2 regions of the Marinomonas algicola genome follow, and region 2 is predicted to be linked to the other one. Evidence: predicted binding sites of a transcription regulator. Region 2 holds the regulator's gene; the other holds the start of a gene.

Region 1 (11,641 bases), 1.3 Mb from region 2:
GTTTTTTGCTACATACCAAGGGTTTGTTAACCCTTCCTCCTTCACTTTCTTGGAGTCCGCGCTTATTTTGGCCATTGTTGTATTGGGTGGATTAGGGTCTACGGTAGGTGTTGTTATTGCGGCATTCGGCCTAACTGTGCTGCCTGAGTTGTTGCGTGAATTTTCAGAATATCGAATCTTAATGTTTGGTATTTTGATGGTTGTTATGATGATTTGGAAGCCGCGTGGTTTGGTTCGTGTTACCCGAACTGGTTTTGCAACTCGTAAGGGAGCCTTAAAATGAGTAAAGAGAATATTTTAGCTGTAGAGAATCTCGTTATGCATTTTGGAGGAATTAAAGCGCTTAATGACATAACGTTTGAGATTAAACAAGGCTCGGTATCGGCATTGATTGGTCCAAATGGTGCCGGTAAGACAACGGTGTTTAACTGTCTTACCGGCTTTTATAAAGCCACAGGTGGCCGCATTACCTTATCGGCTGGTGGTGAAGACACCAGCGTTATTAAAGTGTTGGGAGAAGCCTTTCAGCCAACGGACTTTCTCTCTCCAGTGGCATTTGTGAAGCGACTTAAATACAAAATGTTTGGTGGGTCGCATTTAGTTAATCGTGCCGGTTTGGCGCGTACTTTCCAGAACATTCGTTTGTTTAAAGAAATGTCTGTTGTGGAAAACCTGTTAGTTGCACAGCATATGACAGTTGATAGAAGTTTAATCTCTGGCATTTTAAATACCAAAGCCTTTAAACAAGCGGAGGAAGAAGCATTACAGAAAGCCTTTTATTGGCTCGGTGTGGTTGACTTAGTTTCTCATGCCAATCGTCTTGCTGGTGAGCTTTCTTATGGGCAGCAACGCCGCTTGGAAATCGCACGTTCTATGTGTACCAATCCTGAACTGATTTGTCTTGATGAGCCGGCCGCGGGTCTTAACCCTTCTGAAACCGAAGAGTTAACCAAAATGATTCGTATTCTGCGCGATCAACATAATGTGACCGTGTTACTTATTGAGCACGATATGGGCATGGTAATGGACATATCAGATTACATTGTCGTTTTAGACCATGGGCAAGTTATTGCTAAAGGCAATCCTGATAGCATTAAAAATAACCCTAAAGTTATTGCGGCGTACTTGGGTGCGGAAGACGAAGACGAGGTAGGTTTATGAGTGCCTTAATGGAATTTAAAGATGTTGATGTCTTTTATGGTCCAATACAAGCGTTGAAAAAAGTGTCTTTAGAAGTGAATGAGGGAGAGATTGTTACCTTAATTGGATCTAACGGTGCAGGCAAATCCACGTTACTAATGTCTATATTTGGTCAACCAAGAGTGGCGTCCGGAGAAATCATTTACCGTGGTGAAGATATCTCTAAAAAATCGGCTCACTATGTGGCATCAAATGGTTTGGCTCAATCCCCTGAAGGTCGTCGAGTTTTTCCAAGTATGTCAGTTGAAGAGAATCTACTAATGGGAACAATCCCTATTGGTATGGATCATGCTCAAGAAGACATTCAGAAGATGTTTGATATATTTCCTCGATTGAAAGAAAGACGAAATCAAAGAGCATCGACGATGTCTGGTGGAGAGCAGCAGATGCTGGCTATCGCAAGAGCGCTGATGAGCCGTCCAAAACTGCTTTTGTTGGATGAACCGAGTTTGGGTCTTGCCCCTATTATTGTTAAGCAAATCTTCAGAGTACTTCAAGAAGTGGCTCAAACAGGCATGACAATCTTTTTGGTGGAGCAAAACGCAAACCATGCCCTGAAATTAGCCGATCGTGGCTATGTTATGGTAAACGGAGAAATTCGTTTAACGGGTACAGGCGATGAGTTACTGGTGAACCCTGAAGTACGTGATGCCTATTTAGGCGGTCATTAATATTTCTTAGTCATCATAAGATGCTAAGACGCTCATATGAAGCATGAGCTGTCTTAGCATCCATTTATCGTATCGTATCCGCTGCAGTTAGACGGCCTTAGTTCCTGTAGATTGTATCGCAGAGTAAGTCTTTGACTTGAGATGGCTGATTATTATGCCCTAGTGGCGCATCAAAAATAGCATCAACTTTATCACCAAAATACTGACTGACTGCGTCTTTAGTTAGCGCCGGAGGATGGCCTGCTGTATTGGCTGAAGTTGAGACTAAAACGTGGCCGAAATGCGAACATAATTCACGTGTTTGCTCATGTTGTATCATTCTGATGGCAACACTGGCATGATCTCCTCTGACCCATTCTGGGGCAATAAGCGTATCCGGTACAACCCAAGAAGTGGGTGTTTCTGTATCAGATACAAGTCGTTGATACTGTTCCGGAGACAGTTGGTCTTTCCATGGCGTTAAGTGTTCTGCTTCACCTGAAATGAGAATCAGCCCTTTATGTACCGGACGATTTTTCAACGCTAAAATGCGGTATACCGACTCTCTATTAAATGGGTCGCATCCTAGCCCCCAAACCGCTTCAGTAGGGTAGGCAATAACACCACCTTTTTTTAAAATAGGAATAATGTCAAATATCGAGGAGGTAATAATCATGTTGACTTACAATAGGGAGCATTGGCGTAAATGAGGACGCTGACGGCACAGCTAAGACGTCAGCGTTATTATGAATTTATACTTAAGAGCTTAAAGTTTTGAAATTTTTTCTTTAAGGTCTTCTATTTTGCTACTAACCACTTTTTCTAGATGCTCAAGCTCTGCAACTAGGTCTTCTTTCGTTAGCTTATCTTCGTGTTTTTTACCGACAAGTTTACCCAATTCATCCACAGCACGTAATACAACTAAAGACGGTTCTTTAACTTGTTGATAAGTTTGTTGTCCACCATCAGCGAGTACTGTTTTAGTTGAACGGCCAAATTTGAATTTCTTACTTTTAGGTAACAAAGAGCCTTTTTCGCGACGGTAGTAAACTTTTAAAACATCAAACCCGTTTTCATAACGTAATGTAAACTTTTCAATATCTTCAAAGCTAGTAACGCCCATAGACTCTAATGTCTGGTACATAATCAATTTCCTATCAAGAGTGTTGGTGTAAAAACAACCTTAGGATATTGTTATTCTAAAAACAAGTAAATGCAATAATTCGATTTAACGAGAGAATGCTTTATTCTTCATCATTCTCTACATTATCTATCCCCAATTCTTTGATTTTTCTTGTTAGGGTATTACGTCCCCAGCCCAACAAGAGAGAAGCGTCTCGCCTGCGTCCTGCCGTATGTGTTAATGCGGTTTCAATCATGATTCTTTCAAACTTTGGAACGGCTTCACTGAGAATGTCTTTTTGGCCTTGCCCCAATGCATGGTCGACCCACGTTTTTAACGCTTCTTCCCAACTATCAAATGATTGTTCACTTGGCACTTTAGTCAGCAGCTCAGGCGGTAAATCTTCGACTAATACTTCTCTGCTAGAAGCCATAACAATGAGCCAACGACAAGTGTTTTCTAGTTGTCTAACATTGCCTGGCCAGTCTAAGCGTTGTAAATAGTCTTCGGTTTCGGCCGTTAAAAATTTGCTTTCAACATCCAGTTCTTCAGCCGCCCGTTTTAAGAAATGACGTGCTAGCTTTGGAATGTCTTCTCGTCTTTCCGCCAACTTAGGTAAATGAACTCGAATCACATTAAGTCGATGAAACAAATCTTCTCGGAAAGATCCATTAGTCACTAAGCTTTCTAAATTTTGGTGAGTCGCAGCAATGATTCGCACATCGACTTTTACTGGCACATGTCCACCGACTCGATAAAATTCACCATCGGCTAAGACCCTTAACAACCGAGTCTGAGTTTCCGCTGGCATATCACCAATTTCATCAAGAAATAATGTTCCTCCATTGGCTTGTTCAAAACGACCACGTCGTTGAGTATTTGCCCCAGTGAAGGCGCCTTTTTCATGGCCAAACAATTCCGATTCAATTAAGTCTCGTGGTATCGCGGCCATATTCAGTGCAATAAAAGGGCTTGCCGCTCTAGGGCTATGCTTATGAAGAGCGTGAGCAACAAGTTCTTTGCCCGTACCTGATTCGCCATTGATGAGAACCGTAATGTTGGAGTTGGCTAAGCGTCCGATAGCGCGAAATACTTCTTGCATCGCTGGGGCTTCACCAATGATGTCTCTTTCAACATCTTCGATCTCTGGTTCGATTTCATGTTGGTTTTCAATTTTTGGCATTGACTCTTTGTGGTGCAACAAGGCTCGTTTCACAAGAGTGACAGCGTCATCCACATCAAAAGGCTTAGGAAGGTATTCAAATGCACCGCCTTGATAAGACGCTACGGCGCTTTCTAAATCTGAATGCGCCGTCATAATAATCACGGGTAAATACGGGTGCTCGGTTTGCAGTTTATTTAATAGGCTTAACCCATCCATTCCAGGCATACGAATATCACTGATAATGGCATTCGGTTGCTCTTGATCTAATAGCTTAATGAGCGTTTCTGCACTGTCGAAAAGTCGACACTGCATGCCTTCTTGTTCAAGCGTTTTTTCTAATACCCAACGGATTGACTTGTCGTCGTCTACAATCCAAACGGTTTCTGAAGTGTTCATGAAATCTCCTTTAGCCTTAGATAGTCGTTTCTATAGGCAGATAAATATTAAATTCTGTTTTATGTTGCTCACTATTGCATTCAATAAGGCCGTTGTGTTGGTGAACAATCGACTGAGCAATAGAAAGCCCTAGGCCTGTTCCATCTGGACGGCCACTGACCATTGGATAAAACAGGGTTTTCAAAAGGGGTTCGGGAATACCTGGGCCATTGTCAATAATGCTGATGCAGCACACCAAGCGATGTCTTTTTGTGCCTATGGTAAATTGTCTTAGCGCACGGGTAACAATCGTGATGTTTTTTTCAAGGGTTTCTTCATCTTCTAATAAGGCCTGCATGGCATTGCGTGTAATATTTAACAGAGCTTGAATAAGTTGTGACTCATCTGCGATCAGGTTTGGAATGCTGGGGTCATAATCTCGTAAAATGGTTAATTGATCGGCGGCTTCAACAGAGATTAATTGATTGACCCTCTCGATGACCTTGTGGATATTTAATTCTTTGTTTTGAGGTAATTGACGAGGCCCAAGTAGGCGATCCACTAAATCTCTCAACCGATCGGATTCTTCAATAATCACTTGAGTGTAATCTTTTAAGGCTTCGTCTTTGAATGCGCGACTAATCAATTGAGCGGCACCACGGATACCCCCTAACGGATTTTTGATTTCATGTGCTAGCCCTCTAACCAATTCTTTACTGGTTTGATGGTTAACGATTAACTCGTCTTCTTGAGAAATTCGCTTCATGTGATCGCGAGGGTATAACTCTATTAATAAACTTTCTGTTGAACTGACGGCCCCCATAATGGGCGTAACTGTGTAATCAATTAACAGTTTTTTACCATTTGGTAGGGTAACCTCTGCCTCACGCTTAGTGTATGGGTAGCCGGATGCAATAGCACTTTTTAAGGAATCCGTATTGTCTTCATCTTCAATAAAAGCCTGATTGATTTTATGTCCATAAATGCGTCGTCGACTGATCGCCAGCATCATCTCGGCTGCTGGGTTTAAATATTCGATCCGCAGTTCTAGATTCAGCTGGACGACGGCCGTAGATAAATGGTCAATTAATACGTTATGCACAATGTAGCCTCTTAAGTAATACCCAGTATCTGCAAAATACGAACCAATTTTTATCTTATTAACATGGCGAAATATAAGGGTATAAAAGAAATATTGAAAGTGATGCGCACCATAATCGTGCGGCCATGTTTCTGCAGTGCAAAAAAAAGCCCTGGTTTGAATCAGGGCTTTTTGATTGGACTTATCTATTAAAGGCTGTAATACAATTCAAACTCAAGTGGGTGAGTCGTCATTGAAATACGTTGCGCTTCAGCCGATTTAAGATCAATGTAAGCATCAATCATATCGTCAGTGAATACACCGCCTTGAGTTAAGAAGGCACGATCTTCATCTAGGCAGCTCAACGCTTCTTCTAGACTTGAAGCAACAGTAGGAATCGCTAAAGCTTCTTCTGCTGGAAGGTCATACAAATCTTTATCTGCGGCATCGCCAGGATGGATCTTGTTCTTAATGCCATCGATACCGGCCATAAGCATTGCAGAGAACGCTAAGTAAGGGTTTGCGGTTGGATCAGGGAAGCGAGCTTCAATACGCTTGCCTTTAGGGCTGGCTACATAAGGAATACGGATAGACGCAGAGCGGTTACGAGCTGAGTAAGCTAGCATAACAGGTGCTTCGAAACCTGGAACAAGACGCTTGTAAGAGTTTGTTGAAGCGTTCGTGAATGCGTTCAATGCTTTAGCGTGCTTGATAATACCGCCAATGTAGTAAAGCGCCATTTCAGAAAGACCAGCATACTGATCACCAGCGAATTGGTTTTCGCCGTTTTTCCAGAAAGATTGGTGAACGTGCATGCCAGAACCATTGTCGCCAACGATTGGTTTTGGCATAAATGTCGCTGTTTTACCGTAAGCATGAGCTACGTTATGAACGCAGTATTTAAGTACTTGTACTTCGTCTGCTTTTTTAACCAATGTGTTGAATTTAACACCGATTTCGTTTTGACCAGCGGTCGCTACTTCATGGTGATGGACTTCAATGTCTAAGCCCATTGCTTCCATGGCATTACACATTGCGCCACGAAGGTCATGGTGAGAATCGACGGGTGGTACAGGGAAGTAGCCGCCTTTAACGAAAGGACGGTGACCCATGTTGCCGCCTTCAATTTTTTTATTGGAAGACCAAGCCGCTTCTTCAGAGTTGATCTCGACTGTGCTGCCAGACATGTCTGTTTTCCAGCGAACATCATCAAAAATAAAGAACTCAGGCTCAGGACCAAAGAAAGCCGTATCCCCTAGACCGGTAGACTTTAGGAACTCTTCTGCGCGAAGCGCTACTGAGCGTGGATCACGGTCATAGCCTTGCATGGTAGAAGGCTCGATGATGTTGCAACGAACAATAACAGTAGAATCTTCAGAGAAAGGATCAAGAAGCGCTGTGTCGTCTTGAGGTAGCATGATCATGTCAGACTCGTTGATGCCTTTCCAACCAGAAATAGAAGAACCATCAAACATTTGACCGTTTTCAAAGAATTCTTCATCAACCGCTTTTGCAGGAATAGTAACGTGTTGCTCTTTACCTTTAAAATCAGTAAAGCGAAGGTCTACCCACTTCGCGTCATGTTCAGCAATCAACTCAAGGGTCTTGATTGACATAAGTTGTTCTCCATTTAAAAGTTTTAGGCGAAATAATAATTTCGTTCAGTCTATAAAAGGTTCCGTAAGTGAAACCATGTTGGCTCTAAGAAAGCATAACTTGTGCCAAAATAAAAGTAGATAATTAAAAGTCTTTATTTATCAATGTGTTATTTTTTCTGGTGTTTTTCTCGCACAAAAATGACTCGCAAAAATACCCATAAAACCCCTTTTGTGTTCATTTTTGGTGCAGTTATTTTTTTGTTGTGTTTTTTTGGTGCAAATATAAATTTCTATGCACGATTAAAGTTCTTTATAATAGGAGCCATTAAAAATAACCCCTTGAAGCCTGTGTAAATATGAAATTTGTCGTTAAATTCTTTGCTGAGATTACAGTTAAAAGCCGTCCGGTCCGAAAAGCCTTTATAAAACAACTGAGACACAACATTCGTCTTGTTCTACGTAAAGTAGATGATGATGTCACTGTGGCTGGTAATTGGGACTTTATTGAGATTCTATCTGATAGAGATGAGTTGAGAGAAGAGTTTGTAGAGCTTTTACAGAACATTGCGGGTATTGCGCATTTTCAATTTGTCAGAGAATTCACGCTAACGGATTTAGATGGTGTGGCTAAAGAGGCGAAAAAATCGTATGGAGAGGCCTTAAAAGAGTCTGTTTTTGCAGTACGAGTGAGGCGAGTTGGTCGTCATAGTTTCAGTTCGGTTGAAGCGGAATACCATATAGGTGGTTGTTTAAAAGAATGGTGTGAAGCGGATTCTGTTCGTTTAAAGAACCCTGACGTGCTTGTACCGATTGAAATTCGTAACGACAAAGTGTGGATTATCGAGCAAAAAACAGACGGGTTAGGCGGGTATCCACTGGGTTCTCAAGATCCAGTGCTGTCGCTTATTTCAGGAGGGTTTGATTCAACAGTCTCTTCTTATTTAACCATGAGTCGAGGGCTAAAAACGCATTTTTGTTTCTTTAATTTAGGCGGCGATGCTCATGAAATTGGCGTTAAGCAAGTGTCTAATTTTATTTGGAAGAAGTATGGCTCAGAATTAAATGTAAAATTTGTCACGGTTCCGTTTGAAGACGTGGTTTCAGAGATTTTAACCAAGGTTGATAACTCTCAAATGGGCGTTATTCTTAAAAGGATGATGCTAAGAGCCGCTGAACAGGTGATGCAGAAAGTGGGTGCTCACGCTTTAGTTACTGGTGAGAGTGTGGCTCAGGTATCAAGCCAAACACTCATCAATTTAAAAGTGATTGATCAAGTAACCAATGAACTTGTTTTAAGGCCTCTTATAACTGAGAACAAGCAAGAAATTATTGATTTAGCGAAACGCATTGGTACGGCACCTTTTGCTGCGAGTATGCCAGAATACTGTGGCGTTATTTCTGTTAAGCCAACGACTCGAGCGAAACTGTTTAAAATAGAACATCAGGAGACCAAGTTTGATTTCGCCGTTTTAGACGCGGCGGTTGAAAATGCAAAAATCGAATCCATCCAAAACGTTTTAGATGATGTAGAGAAACAATATCAAGGCGATATTCCTATTGTAAGAATGCCAGTATCTGATGAAATCATCATTGATATTCGCCATCCTGATGAAGTCGATAAGCAGCCACTAAAAGTGACGGGTCATCAAGTGGTTGAAATGCCTTTCTTTACGCTGAATAGTCGCTGGTCTTCGTTAGACCAAGAGCATGCTTACCTGCTTTATTGTGGTAAAGGTGTTATGAGTCGTATCCATGCGGCGAGTTTATTAGGGCAGGGTAAGCAGAATATCGGGGTGTATTTACCCTAATCTATTTCCAGAACAGATTAAACGAATGTATTCCATTTGTTCGGCTGTACTATTTGATGCTTTTATACAGGTTAAAGACACGATTTAACTGTGTTTTCAGAAAAAGAGAGAAATTTTTTTCTCTCTTTTGTGTATCTGTCATGGGAAGTTCATCAATATAAAGGTACAATTGCGCGAATTTTATCCCAAATGAACAATAATTAAACACTAAATGCCCTTGTGCCGCGGTGTTGTTATTGTGAAATGTTGCACTTTCTAAAGGCAGAAAAAAATCAATGTCGAATAATATCAATAAGTTACGTAACGTAGCTATTATTGCCCACGTTGACCATGGTAAAACTACCCTGGTTGATAAGCTTCTAAGTCAGTCTGGTACATTGGATCGTAAAGACGTTGACTCTGAACGTATCATGGACTCTAACGATCAAGAGAAGGAGCGTGGGATAACCATTTTGGCGAAAAACACTGCCATTCGCTGGAACGATTACCGTATTAACATCGTAGACACACCAGGACACGCCGACTTCGGTGGTGAAGTAGAGCGTGTTTTGTCTATGGTTGATTGCGTATGTTTATTGGTTGACGCGGTTGATGGCCCAATGCCACAAACACGTTTCGTTACCTCTAAAGCATTTGAGCAAGGCTTGCGTCCAATTGTTGTTATCAACAAAGTTGACCGCCCTGGTGCTCGTCCTGATTGGGTTATGGATCAAGTGTTCGATCTGTTTGATAGCCTTGGTGCAACGGAAGAGCAACTCGACTTCCCTGTTATCTATGCGTCTGCAATTAACGGTCAAGCCGGTGACGATGCAGAAAACCTAGCCGACGACATGACGCCATTGTATCAAATGATCGTTGATAGTGTTCCGGCTCCAGATGTTGATCCAGATGGTCCTTTCCAAATGCAGATTTCCGCATTGGACTACGACAGCTACGTTGGGGTAATCGGTGTAGGCCGTATTACTCGTGGTTCTTTATCGCCAAACCAACAAGTTGTGATTAAATCTGCAGATGGTTCTGAGCGTAAAGGCAAAGTACTTAACGTGAAAGGCTATTTAGGTCTTGAGCGTATCGATACCGATCTTGCCGGCGCAGGTGATATCGTTTGTATCAATGGTATCGATAAATTGAGTATCTCTGATACCTTGTGTGATCCAACTTGCGTAGAGTCGTTGCCAGCACTGAGTGTTGATGAGCCGACAGTAAGCATGAACTTTATCGTAAACGACTCACCCTTTGCTGGTAAAGAAGGTAAATACGTAACGACTCGTAATATTAAAGACCGTTTGGATCAAGAGTTGATTCATAACGTGGCATTGCGTGTTAAAGAAGGTGATACACCTGATAAATTTATCGTGTCTGGTCGTGGTGAATTACACCTTTCTGTATTGATCGAAACAATGCGTCGTGAAGGCTTCGAAATGGGCGTTTCTCGTCCTGAAGTTGTTACCAAAGAGATTGATGGCAAATTGTGTGAACCGTTTGAACAAGTGGTTATCGATGTAGAAGATCAGCATCAAGGTTCTATCATGGAAGAACTTGGCTTGCGTAAAGGCGAACTAACTAACATGGAACCCGATGGTAAAGGCCGTACTCGTCTAGAGTTTATGATGCCTTCTCGTGGTTTGATTGGCTTCCGTGGTTTGTTCTTAACCTTGACGTCTGGCTCTGGTATTTTGACCAGCGTTTTTGATCATTATGGCCCTGTTAAAGAAGGTCAAGTTCAAAGCCGTAAAAATGGCGTACTAGTCAGCATGCTTACTGGTAAAACAGCGGCTTACTCTTTGTTCAACTTACAAAGCCGTGGCCGTATGTTTTTAGGTCATGCTGTTGAAGTGTACGAAGGTCAAATCATCGGTATTCACTCACGTGATAACGATTTAGCCGTTAACCCAGTAAAAGGTAAGCAGCTAACAAACGTGCGTGCATCCGGTACAGATGAAGCCTTGACACTGACTCCACCAATTCGTCATACACTTGAGCAAGCGCTTGAGTTTATCGAAGACGACGAATTAGTAGAAGTAACACCTGAAAGCATCCGTCTACGTAAGAAATTACTAACGGAAAACGAACGTAAACGTAACGGTCGTAAGTAAGCATTCACATTAGCTGGTCATGTTTACATTAGACATGACCAGCTAATATGAAAAGCCGGTTAATTGCCTAAAAATCCTCGCCAATGGCGGGGATTTTTTTTTGCTCGTCCCATCATAGTAGATCGCGCCTTCAGGCCGACAAAACCCTCTAATACCTCTAAACTCTCTTGGAGCAAAAAAAGCCTCTTGGGGTACAAAATACCTCCGTCTTAATTATGTGCATGATGGCTACCTTGCATGTCTATAGGTTTCACTGATCAAATAGGTTTCACTGATTGCAAAGAAATCGAGTATGAAGACGTTCTTAAGAACGACCTTTATACCTCAATCCAATTGAGCTGAATCGACTTCTTTCGCTATCTCCTCGTTCGGCTCAGCCCACCTCGCGGCTAGGTGCACTAAGATAATAATCATGGCTAATGGGACCGAAATGGAAATCCACACCATGGGAATTCCCAAAGTGTCAGCCGTCAAACCGGCTTGTCTGGCTAAATAGCCTTTCGCAAAGCCGCCTTTTAAACCAATAAAGCAAAAATAAAGCACGG
Region 2 (11,641 bases):
GGAGTCTTCTGGGTAGCTTAGTAGGGCTTCAACTCGTAATCTATTCTGTGCTGACATGGAGGCCAGCACTTCTTTAACAATTTTTTCTGGTAAGTGTTGTAGCATGTCAGCGAGGTCATCGGTCTCGAATTGCTCTGACACAGCTAAGAGTTGTTTAGTATCCATTTTTTTAAGGAAAGGAATACTAATGTCTTCAGTTAAATATTGAAGGATTTCACCTTCGTTTTTGCTATCAATTAGGTCCCAAAGAAGTTGTCTCTCTTTAGGGGGGGATGACTCTAATAAGCGAGCGACGTCTTGAGCCGGTAACGCGCCATTTAATAAATAGCGTATTTGGGAAGTGGTGCCAGCCTCAAGTGAGGCTGTTACGGCTTTTAGATGTGTTAGCGTCGCTTGCTCTGACATAATGACTTTTCTTAAATTGAAGGTCTATTCACCCTCACCAAAGCGGTTATTAATAAGCTCAATAATGGCTGTTAATGCAAGCTCTTCATCTTCACCATTTGCTTTGATAGTGATTTCAGTACCTTTACCTGCCGCTAACATCATCATGGCCATAATGCTTTTGCCATCTACGTTACGACCATCCTTTTCAATGGTGATATCACAGCTGAATTTAGATGTGGTTTCCACCAGTTTACCTGCCGCTCGTGCATGCAGTCCTAACTTGTTAATTATAGTAATAGATTGTTCTTGCATGTTTATCCTTGTAGCAGTTTTTCAAATGCTGCAAATAGTGATTCATTAGTTTGCGCTTCTCTTAAAGCGTTTAACCCATTGGGTGACTGTGCTAATTGTGCAATTTGAGCAAGTGTCGAGAGATGGGCGTCGCATTCACTTGGCGGTACAATGAGTGCAAAAATCAAATCTATAGGTTTTCTGTCTATAGAGTCAAAATCAATAGAGCTTTCTAACGACATAACTAATATTGCAGCATGATTAGCCGACTCTAATCGACAATGCGGGATAGCGATGCCTTCCCCGATTCCCGTACTACCAAGTTTTTCTCTGGCTAATAGTCCCGCGTAGATTGCATTTTCGTCACAATGTAATCTGTTTGATACCGCACTTGCTATATTTTCCAGTACTCTTTTTTTGCTGATAATCTTCTGTTTTGCCAGAGTCAATTCTGGTTTTAACATAGTAATAAGTGACATGAGTCTTTTATCCAGTATTAAACTAATCGTTTTCTTTCGTTTGAAGGAGGAATGTTCATTGCTTCTCTGTATTTTGCAACCGTTCTCCTTGCTACATTAATCCCTTGTTCTTCTAGAATGGTGGCTAATTTATTGTCACTTAATGGTTTCTTAGCAGGTTCTTCGGCAACAAGTTTTTTTATCATAGCGCGGATTGCTGTGGAAGAGCATTCTCCGCCTGAAGCCGTATTTACATGGCTTGAGAAAAAATATTTTAATTCGAATATTCCTTTCGGTGTATGCATGTATTTTTGCGTGGTCACGCGGGAAATAGTGGATTCGTGCATGCCCACTTCTTCGGCAACATCATGCAATACCATCGGCTTCATTGCTTCCTCGCCTTGCTCGAAAAAGTCTATCTGTTTTTCAACAATACAGCTAGCCACTTTTAGTAGTGTTTCATTGCGGCTTTGTAAACTCTTTATAAACCACTTGGCTTCTTGAAGTGAGTTTTTTATGTATGTTGCGTCCTCAGTATTCTTCAGAGTATTTGCCATTGTTGAATAGGTTTTGTTGATTTTTACTGGCGGTAGAGCGTCGTTGTTTAACTCAACCTGCCATTCACCATTTTTCTTCTTAACTGAGACATCTGGTATAACATAATCTGTGTCATCTGCATCAATTAAACTGCCTGGCCTTGGGTTGAGCTGCTGTATTAAATGAATAACGTCTTTTAATGTATCTTCTTTTAGTTTCGCGCGTCTACAAAGCTGGGAAAAATCTCGGTTACCTAAGAGGTTTAGATAGTGATCAACTACCGTTTTTGTATTTTTATACAAAGGGTGTGTTGAATAGGCTTCAAGTTGAACCAGCAAGCATTCTCGCAAATCAACGGAACATACCCCCACAGGGTCAAAGCGTTGTAGTCTATGTTGAACAGCAACAACTTCGTCTTCTTCTAAATCTTCAATGGTTCCCTGAAGAGAATCCCATATTTCATGCAGTGAGGCACCTAGGTAACCATCTGGTTGAACGCTTTCAATAAAAGAATAGGCAATTTCAATATCTCTGTCTGACATCGTAGTCAGGTTAAGTTGCCATATTAAGTGATCCTGAATGCTCTCAGAAGCGGAATTGCGACTTTCAAAATCAAAATCCCCTTCGAAACCTTGGGATTCAGACACGGCCGCGGAGCTTTGAAAGGTGTCTTCCCATGAGCTATCAATAGAGAGCTCTTCTGGAATACTATCCGTCCATTCAGATTCAATTGTGGCTTCTTCACTTGGCTGAGTTTCTGGCTCCTCTTGCTTTTTTTGTTCAGATTCGTTTGCCGTTGTCTCAGATGAGCTTTGTTCATCGTCAATTTCTAATAGGGGGTTTGACTCAAGAAATTCATGTATTTCTTGTTGTAAATCTATTGTAGAAAGCTGCAATAAGCGAATAGCTTGTTGTAGCTGCGGGGTCATGGTCAGTTGCTGACCCATTTTCAACTGTAGAGACTGCTTCATAGAGAAACGCTTTTTGTTTGATTATGTTGGAACGAGTTATGCATAGTACTCCCTTTTATTGGGAAATTAAAAGATTAAAGGCGGAAGTTCTCACCTAAATAAACCTTTTTTACTTGTTCATTGTTGATAATGGTCTCAGCATCGCCCGAAGCGATGATATGGCCGTTTCCGACAATGTAAGCTTTGTCGCAAATATCAAGGGTTTCCCTTACATTATGGTCTGTAATAAGAACCCCAATGCCGCTTTCTTGTAATTGCCTAATGATTTGTTTTATATCGCCAACAGAGATAGGGTCAACACCTGCAAAAGGTTCGTCTAATAATATAAATTTAGGGTTGGTTGCTAGGGCTCTGGCTATTTCTGCTCGTCGTCGCTCGCCTCCAGAAAGAGCCATGCCTAAATTCTTTCTAATATGAGTAATATGAAATTCTTCGAGAAGTTTTTCAAGTTCTTCTTTACGCTGTGTGTCTGTTAGGTCTTTTCTGGTTTCTAAAATGGCAAGGATATTGTTCTCAACAGACATTTTTCGAAATATAGACGCTTCCTGCGGAAGGTAGCCAATGCCTTTTTGAGCTCTAGAGTGCATGGCCAATGTCGTTACAGGTTCTCCATCAATATATATTTCACCGTTATCATTTTTAACCATGCCTACTATCATATAAAAACAAGTGGTTTTACCTGCTCCATTAGGACCCAGAAGACCAACGGCTTCACCGGACTCGACAGAAAGAGATACGTCAATTACGACAGGTCTTTTTTTATAGCTTTTCGCTAAGTTTTTAGCTTCCAGTAATGCCATTATTTACCTTCTTGTGTTTGCGGTAATAAAGTCATATTTACTCGACCTGAATCATCCCTTCGAGCTGTGAAGGTGCCTTTATCTATCATGTATTGAATGAAGTCAGCATTGATTTCGTCACCTTTAAGCTTTACGTAGCTTTGTCCACTTAATTCAAGCGTAGCGTCGGTTGTTTGATAACGAATTTTATCTCCATGGCTAATTATATGATTCCCATCTTCATCGATTTGTTGGCTGAATTTTGCAGGTGATCCCGTTGCATCCAGTTGGCGAAACTGGTTGGTGTCTGTTGAGCTTGTAACTTTTAGGTAATCGGCTTGAATGAAAATGGAGCCTTGCTTAACAGTGACATTACCTTCGTAAATCGCTATCCCAGAGCCCTGGTCAAAATAGGCCTTGTCAGCCGCAATGTTTAAGGGGCTTTGCAAGTCATTATCCAACGCGTAACTTAGCGTGCTAGAAGTCAGGATGGCGAGCGCTATCAATCTTTTATTTAGCTGTTTTATATTGACCATTTACTTCTCCGCTAAATGCAACAGTTTCGTCATTTATATTTACGCCAATATCAGTGGCTTGGGTTTTGCCTGATTCAGACAATAATGAGGCATTACCAGTAGCAAAAATTTCTTGCTTGGTTTCGCTGTAAAGTATTTTATCCGCGCTTAAATGAACGGTGTTACCAGATTTGCTGGTGTGAACTATCTCACTACGGCCGTATAAATTAATCTCTTTTGTGGAGTCGTTAATCAGTCCTGAATCGCTTTTTGCGACCCAACTGCCACCTTGTTGTGATTCTGACATATTTGGCTGTTGAAGATAAGACTCATTTGCTTCGTTGTAGTGCTTGAGTTCTTTGGCGCTTAATGTTTCGACCTTGTTACCACTTATGTCAAATGCCACTATTTTAAAATCCGTAATAAAATAGTCTGGTGCACTATCAAGTGCTTCGGCTTCAATTAAAGATTGTTTTGGGGTCAGACCCATATAAAATGCCAAGAAGAATAGCAATAGTCCACCTAATAACAGTGGTAAGAGTTGCCATTTTTTCATTTTGTTACCTTGTTTTTCAATTGATTCACGTTACTTAGATAGTGCTCGATTGATAAAGGGTGAATAAATACACTAGGTAGCCAATTATTAGAGGAGCACCAACCCATTTTGGGATTGCCGTTCGTTTTTTAGAATTAAAAAATACGATTAACAAACAAAATAGCATCGTCAAACCAAGAACCCATACGTAATCACGGTAAAAAACATTGCTTTCAATGAAGCTTGGGGCCAGTAATGCAGGTAAGGGAAGTACTGTGGCTAAATTAAAAAGATTCGACCCTAAAATATTACCAATAGCCATGTCATGATGGCCTTTCTTTACGCTCGTTATTGAGGCCGCTAACTCAGGTAGGCTGGTACCTATTGCCACAATAGTCAGTCCAATCAGCAGTTCGCTGACACCAAAAAATTGAGCGATACCAATGGCACCCCAAACAAGCAGTTTTGAGCTGCCGATTAAAGCAATCAAGCCAAGAATAGCGATCAGAAGAGATTTTCCTAGACTTGCTGTCTCGGCGTCTGGTAATTCTTCGCTCAGCTCTTCTTCTAAGTTTTTACTGCCACGTAGCAATAAGGTTAGCACGACAATAAAAGCGATAACTAAAATGACACCATCTGAAATGCTTAGGTGTAGATCGTAAAGTAGAGCGCCAACCAGTAAGGTGATGAACATTAACAAGGGCACCTCTTTGGTAGATAGCCCTTGTTTAATTGAAATGGCGCTTATAAAAAGTGTTGAGCCAAAAACTAAAGCAATATTGGCGATATTAGAGCCTAGTACATTGCCTATTGCTATTTCTGGGGCACCATCAAGTGAGGCGATTGCTGAAACCACCATTTCAGGTGCGGATGTTCCTAATGCGATAAGAGTTAGGCCAATGATGATAGGGCTAATGTTAAGTTTTTCAGCCACTAGAGCTGAATGTTCAATGAACTTGTCTGAACTTATAACCAGTATTATTAAGCCAGAGATTAGTGCGGCAATAAAAAGTAGCATTTAGTGTTTAACTCTCAGTTTTCGTAAGGAGTGTTATTTAATGAAGTTTATGAAGTAAATTCAAGACTTAACCGATGTTTATGTCGAGATAAATCCTTTCTATTTGCATTCTCTTTAACTTATGACGATGGTAGTATCGCAATACTGAGTTTGAGAGAAGGAAAGGTCTTTGTCAGAATTCTATGTAGATATCCAAGGTATGAGTTTTTCTCGAGGCAACAGAGAAATCTATAAAAATGTTTCCATACAAATCCCCAAAGGCAAAATTACCGCTATTATGGGCCCAAGTGGAACGGGTAAAACAACCTTACTTCGCTTAATTGGTGGACAGTTATTTCCTTCTATCGGGAGCGTTTTAGTAGATGGTAAGAATGTTCCTTTAATTTCTCGAACTGAACTTTACACTCTGCGTAAAAAGATCGGAATGTTGTTTCAAAGTGGCGCTTTATTTTCGGATATCAGTGTTTTCGAAAACGTCGCTTTCCCTTTGAGAGAACATACAAATTATAAGGAAGAGACAATACGAGACATTGTCTTAATGAAATTGGAAAGCGTCGGTTTGAGAGGGGCGGCTCAGTTAATGCCTTCAGAGCTTTCCGGTGGGATGGCACGTCGTGCGGCTTTAGCTCGAGCGATCGCCCTAGACCCTGAGCTGGTTTTGTATGATGAGCCTTTTGCAGGGCAAGATCCGATATCGATGGGGGTTGTTGTTGAGCTTATAAAGCGTTTGAATGATTCTGTTGGAATTACATCGGTTTTAGTGTCACATGATGTTACAGAATCATTGTCCATTGCAGACTATGTTTATATTATTTCGAATGCCTGTGTGGTTGCTCAAGGGACGCCAGAAGAAATTCGTTGTTCTGATGATGAAAGAGTTGTGCAGTTTTTGGGTGGTTTGCCCGATGGTCCTGTACCGTTTCATTATCCGGCAAATTCATATAAAGCGGATTTGGACTTGGAGAGGTAATGAAAAACCTAACAAAAGTAGGCGCAAGTGTATTCGATTGGCTTGAATCAATTGGTCGGGCTGGATTGCTCTTGTTTCAATCGGTTTTCCATAGGCCGAAATCACTTGTTGGTGCGTTGGCGTTGCTAAATAAACAGATTTATTCTGTGGGTGTTCTTTCGCTGGTTATTGTCGTCGTTTCGGGGTTGTTCATTGGGATGGTTTTATCCCTTCAAGGGTACTCTATCTTAGTTAAATTTAGCTCTGAGCAATCCGTTGGCCAACTGGTTGCCTTAACTTTGTTAAGAGAATTAGGTCCTGTCGTAACTGCCTTATTATTTGCTGGCCGTGCCTGTTCTGCTTTAACGGCTGAGATTGGTTTGATGAAAGCAACTGAGCAATTGTCTAGCCTCGAAATGATGGGAGTAGACCCTTATAGGCGAGTAATCGCACCTCGTTTTATTGCTGGGCTAATTTGTCTTCCTATATTGAGTATTGTTTTCTCAATGGTTGGTATAATGGGGGGAGAATTTGTGGCCGTCGATTGGCTTGGCATTCATGATGGTAGCTTTTGGAGTTTGATGCAGCAATCGGTGATATTTAGTAATGATGTTTTAAATGGGGTAATAAAGTCATTTTGTTTTGCAATTGCCGTGACTTGGATTGCTGTCTATCAAGGATACGAATGTGTTCCTACATCAGAAGGAATTGGCAAGGCGACAACAACAACGGTTGTTTTGGGGTCATTATCAGTTTTGGCGTTAGACTTTGTTTTGACAGCCGCAATGTTTGGGGATTTTTAACATGAGAAACAAGCAAGTTGAGTTGCTCGTTGGTGCATTTGTAGTACTGGGCTGTGCTGCTTTAGCCTATTTGGCTATTCAGGTGAGTGGGTTGGCGTTTTCGGATAAAAAAGCGTCCTATCAAATTGTGGCTAGATTTGATGATATTGGTGGATTGACTCAAAGAGCAAAAGTATCGGTTGCAGGGGTGACGGTTGGTAGTGTAGAGAGTATTTCTCTAGACAAAGAGTTATATATGGCGCTGGTGACCATGAATATAGATAAAGATGTGGATAATTTGCCAACTGACAGTGCGGCGGCTATTTTAACTAGCGGTTTGTTGGGGGAGAAATACATAGGTATATCGATAGGGGCGGAAGATACTTATCTCACTGAGGGAGAAGAAATTTATGATACTCAGTCGGCGCTTGTGTTAGAAAACTTAATTAGTCAGTTTCTGTTTAACTCTACTTCAGGGGATAGTAAATAATGTTTAATCTTGTTTGTAGGTATGCGGCTTCATTCTTTATGGTCTTCTTGTGCGCACATGTGTATGCGAATGAGGAGGCGAGAAAGACAGTAATAAATGTTGTCGATCAATTTAACGTAGAAATAGTGCAGGATAAACTGTTTCTAGCAAAAAATAGAGGTGAATTGGTCAAACGAGTAGACGCTATTTTGTCGCCTGTTATTAATTTTGATGATTTTTCCAAAAAAGTCATGGGTAAGTACTATAGAAGAGCAACTGCTGAGCAAAGGCAGCGTTTTGCTATCGTTACAAAGGACACTTTGTTAGATACATATGGTGGGTCTTTGTTAGAGTTTGATAGTAGCAAAATCAAAGTATTGCCTTTGGGGCCTCAATCTGGTCGTGAGGTTAAGGTCAATGTTGAGTTTGTTACTGATGCAGGCTCTCCTATCGAGATCGATTTTTATATGGAACCTGATACGGCGTCGAGCGCTTGGTTTTTAAGTAATGTTGTTATTAATGATATTAACTTTGGTCTGACGTTCAGAAAGCAATTTGGAATCATGGTTCAAAGTAATAAAAATAATATTGATAAAGCAATTGATGCGTGGCAGAGATCTCTTGCAAGCAAAGAAGGGTGAGATATTGATTAACTGTATTTCAACTAATCAAGGTGTTTTGTTAGAGGGGAGGTATCTCTCTTCTCAGCTTGAATCTTTACAGAATGAGCTTTTGGCTCTTGTATCAAAAAGTTCTGGTGAGTTGGAGGTTGATTTGAGTGGAGTTGTTGGTGGTGATAGCAGTTTAATATCCGTTTTATTGGCTTGTATGCGACAGGCTAATAAAGAGACCAAGAAAATTTTATTTATAGGATTTAGTCAACAGTTAATGGGTTTGTTACAGCTCTCTAACTTAGATGAAATCGTTGTTGCTTCTAGATAGGTTGTGTGATTTTGCGCTTATCTTTCTTTTATACTTCTTTTTTCTAATAATATTTCAGTAATTTTACGTAAGAATGCAAGAATGGTGTTAAGAAGTCCTCTGTCCTGATGTAGAATTCATGCATTATTTTATAAGCATGAATTTAGGAGTCTCTGTGAATTCAAACGAAGTACAAAAATTACTTGAATCTTCCATACCAAACTCTACCGTTATTGCTGAAGGCGAAGGCTGCAATTTTCAAGTGTCAGTGGTTAGCACAGCATTTGAAGGTTTGTCCACAGTCAAAAGACAGCAATTGGTTTACTCACATTTGCAAGAGGCCATTTCTTCTGGCGCGATACACGCAGTGACAATGAAAACGCTTACCCCTGATCAAGACAAAGCAAAAAACTAATACAAGAGAAAATATTATGGATAAGCTACTTATTAGTGGTGGTAGAGTTTTAAATGGTGTTGTTAGAGCATCTGGCGCGAAAAATGCTGCCTTGCCTATTCTTGCAGCAACTTTGCTTACAAAAGAGTTAATAACGATTAAGAATTTACCCCATCTTCATGATATTACAACCATGTTGGAGTTGCTGGGGTCGATGGGGTGTGGCGTTGTTGTTGATGAGAAAATGTGTGTTGAGCTAAATGTCTCTACTTTAGATAATTATGAAGCTCCATATGAGTTGGTTAAGACGATGAGGGCCTCAATTTTAGTTCTTGGCCCTTTGGTAAGTCACTTTGGTAAAGCCATCGTTTCTTTGCCTGGCGGTTGTGCAATAGGAAGTCGTCCTGTCGATCTTCATTTGCGCGGCTTAGAGGCAATGGGGGCAAAAATTGAAGTTGAGAATGGCAATATCATTGCAAGTGTTGATGGTCGTCTGCAAGGTGCTAGGATTTTCTTCGATAAAGTGACGGTAACCGGTACGGAAAACTTGTTAATGGCGGCGTGCCTTGCAGAAGGTAAAACAGTTTTAGAAAATTCCGCACGTGAGCCTGAAGTGGTAGATTTGGCTGAGTGTTTGATTGCAATGGGAGCAAAAATTTCTGGCCATGGTACGGATACTATTACGATTGAAGGTGTAGAACGGCTGCATGGAACGACTTACTCAGTGATGCCTGATCGAATTGAAACAGGTACTTTCCTGATTGCTGGAGCGATCACTGGAGGTAAGGTTCGAGTAATTGATACGGATGTAAGTTCCTTAGAAGCTGTAATCGCTAAACTAGAAGAGTCTGGTGCGACCATTGCAACGGGTGATGATTGGATAGAGCTTGATATGAAAGGAGAGAGAGCGATATCCGTAAACATTAGTACCGCTCCGTATCCAGCTTTTCCAACGGATATGCAGGCCCAGTTTATGGCATTGAATGCTGTTGCTGAGGGGGTTGGTAGTATTACTGAAAATATCTTTGAAAACCGTTTTATGCATGTGAATGAACTGATGCGTATGGGGGCGGATGTTGAAGTGACGGGTAATACCGCCATCGTAAGAGGTTGTGAGAGTCTTACTGGTGCCCCTGTAATGGCGACAGATCTTAGGGCGTCCGCTAGTCTAGTTTTGGCGGCGTTGGTGGCTAAAGGTGAAACTAAGATAGATAGAATTTACCATATTGATCGTGGCTATGAATGTATAGAAGAAAAGCTTGGGTCTTTGGGGGCTAAAATTTCAAGGGTGCTTAATTAAGATGAAGAACACATTGACAATTGCTCTTTCGAAAGGGCGAATATTGGATGAAACGCTGCCTCTTTTTGAAAAAGCGAATATTATTCCTGCAGAAGATATAAAGAAAAGCCGTAAGCTTATTTTCGATACTAATCACGACAACATTAAACTGGTGATCTTGAGAGCCACAGATGTGCCCACATATGTAGAGCATGGTGTTGCTGATTTTGGTGTTGCTGGTAAAGATGTTCTGATGGAGTCGTCTACTAAAAACTTATATGAATTGGTGGATTTGAAAATTGCTAAGTGCCGTCTTATGACAGCTGGTGTCGTAGGCGTGGAGCTTCCAAATCGACGACTCAAAGTTGCTTCTAAGTTTGTAAAAACCGCAAAATCGTATTTTGCTGAGCAAGGTATCCAGGCCGACGTCATTAAATTGTATGGTGCTATGGAATTGGCTCCTATTATGGGGTTGGCTGATTTAATTGTTGATATTGTTGATACTGGTAATACTTTGAAGGCGAATGGTCTGGAAGCGAGAGATCATATTGCCGATATAAGTACACGTTTGGTTGTTAATAAAGCCGCCTATAAAACGAAATATCAGCAAATAGAGCCGATTCTGGAAATGCTTAGAAATGCAGCGAATGAGGCCTAGGGGGGATTTTGAATATTAATATTACTAATTTATCGTCTTCAGATACGGACTTTTATTCCAAGCTAAATGCACTATTGGCATGGGATTCTGTGTCAGATTTTGACGTTCAATCTAGTGTGCTAAAGATAGTTAATGATGTTCGACTTAAAGGGGACTCAGCCTTAATTGAATACACTAACCGTTTCGATCGTCGTTCAATTGAAAGTGCGAATGAGTTAGAAATTAGCAAGGCTCAATTGCAAGCGGCGCGAACTAGAGTTGATTCGGACATTGTGGCGAGCTTAGAGGTGGCGGCTAAAAGAGTTAAGGATTATCACGAGAAGCAGATTCAACCTTCATGGCAATACCAAGAAGAAGATGGAACTGTTCTAGGTCAAAAAATTACTCCTTTAGATAGAGTGGGTGTTTATGTTCCTGGAGGTAAGGCCGCTTACCCATCTTCTGTATTGATGAATGTTATGCCTGCTAAAGTGGCGGGCGTGCAAGAAATTATTATGGTTGTACCGACACCGGATGGTTTTGTTAGCGATATTGTTTTGGCGGCTGCCGATATTGCGGGTGTTGATCGTGTTTTTACTGTTGGTGGTGCTCAGGCTGTTGCGGCATTGGCCTATGGTACAGAGACTATTCCGAAAGTAGATAAAATAGTTGGCCCTGGTAATATTTATGTGGCTACGGCTAAAAAAATGGTGTTTGGT

What was found. The regulator sigma-54, encoded in region 2, starts transcription at its own class of promoters, with help from an activator protein. The targets are predictions, from matches to a motif close to TGGCACNNNNNTTGCTNT.
Region 1: glnA (glutamate--ammonia ligase) is a predicted target of sigma-54. The motif match lies at 7,301-7,318, and genes of this name have one in related genera.

What each region holds. Positions count from the first base shown of each region.
Region 1 covers NZ_CP061941.1:406,596-418,236, forward strand. The annotation lists gene livM (high-affinity branched-chain amino acid ABC transporter permease LivM) at 1-283, shown strand, start outside; gene IEZ33_RS01910 (ABC transporter ATP-binding protein) at 280-1,161, shown strand; gene IEZ33_RS01915 (ABC transporter ATP-binding protein) at 1,158-1,871, shown strand; gene tsaC (L-threonylcarbamoyladenylate synthase type 1 TsaC) at 1,969-2,526, opposite strand; gene IEZ33_RS01925 (DUF3461 family protein) at 2,617-2,994, opposite strand; gene ntrC (nitrogen regulation protein NR(I)) at 3,095-4,534, opposite strand; gene glnL (nitrogen regulation protein NR(II)) at 4,551-5,615, opposite strand; gene glnA (glutamate--ammonia ligase) at 5,804-7,210, opposite strand; gene thiI (tRNA uracil 4-sulfurtransferase ThiI) at 7,549-9,000, shown strand; gene typA (translational GTPase TypA) at 9,276-11,096, shown strand; gene IEZ33_RS01955 (TRAP transporter small permease) at 11,421-11,641, opposite strand, start outside.
Region 2 covers NZ_CP061941.1:1,667,001-1,678,641, forward strand. The annotation lists gene mgtE (magnesium transporter) at 1-405, opposite strand, end outside; gene IEZ33_RS07510 (HPr family phosphocarrier protein) at 430-699, opposite strand; gene IEZ33_RS07515 (PTS sugar transporter subunit IIA) at 702-1,157, opposite strand; gene IEZ33_RS07520 (RNA polymerase factor sigma-54) at 1,175-2,644, opposite strand; gene lptB (LPS export ABC transporter ATP-binding protein) at 2,719-3,444, opposite strand; gene lptA (lipopolysaccharide transport periplasmic protein LptA) at 3,444-3,959, opposite strand; gene lptC (LPS export ABC transporter periplasmic protein LptC) at 3,934-4,494, opposite strand; gene IEZ33_RS07540 (calcium/sodium antiporter) at 4,529-5,491, opposite strand; gene IEZ33_RS07545 (ATP-binding cassette domain-containing protein) at 5,691-6,461, shown strand; gene mlaE (lipid asymmetry maintenance ABC transporter permease subunit MlaE) at 6,461-7,243, shown strand; gene mlaD (outer membrane lipid asymmetry maintenance protein MlaD) at 7,245-7,712, shown strand; gene IEZ33_RS07560 (MlaC/ttg2D family ABC transporter substrate-binding protein) at 7,712-8,332, shown strand; gene IEZ33_RS07565 (STAS domain-containing protein) at 8,337-8,633, shown strand; gene IEZ33_RS07570 (BolA family protein) at 8,788-9,027, shown strand; gene murA (UDP-N-acetylglucosamine 1-carboxyvinyltransferase) at 9,044-10,306, shown strand; gene hisG (ATP phosphoribosyltransferase) at 10,308-10,943, shown strand; gene hisD (histidinol dehydrogenase) at 10,952-11,641, shown strand, end outside.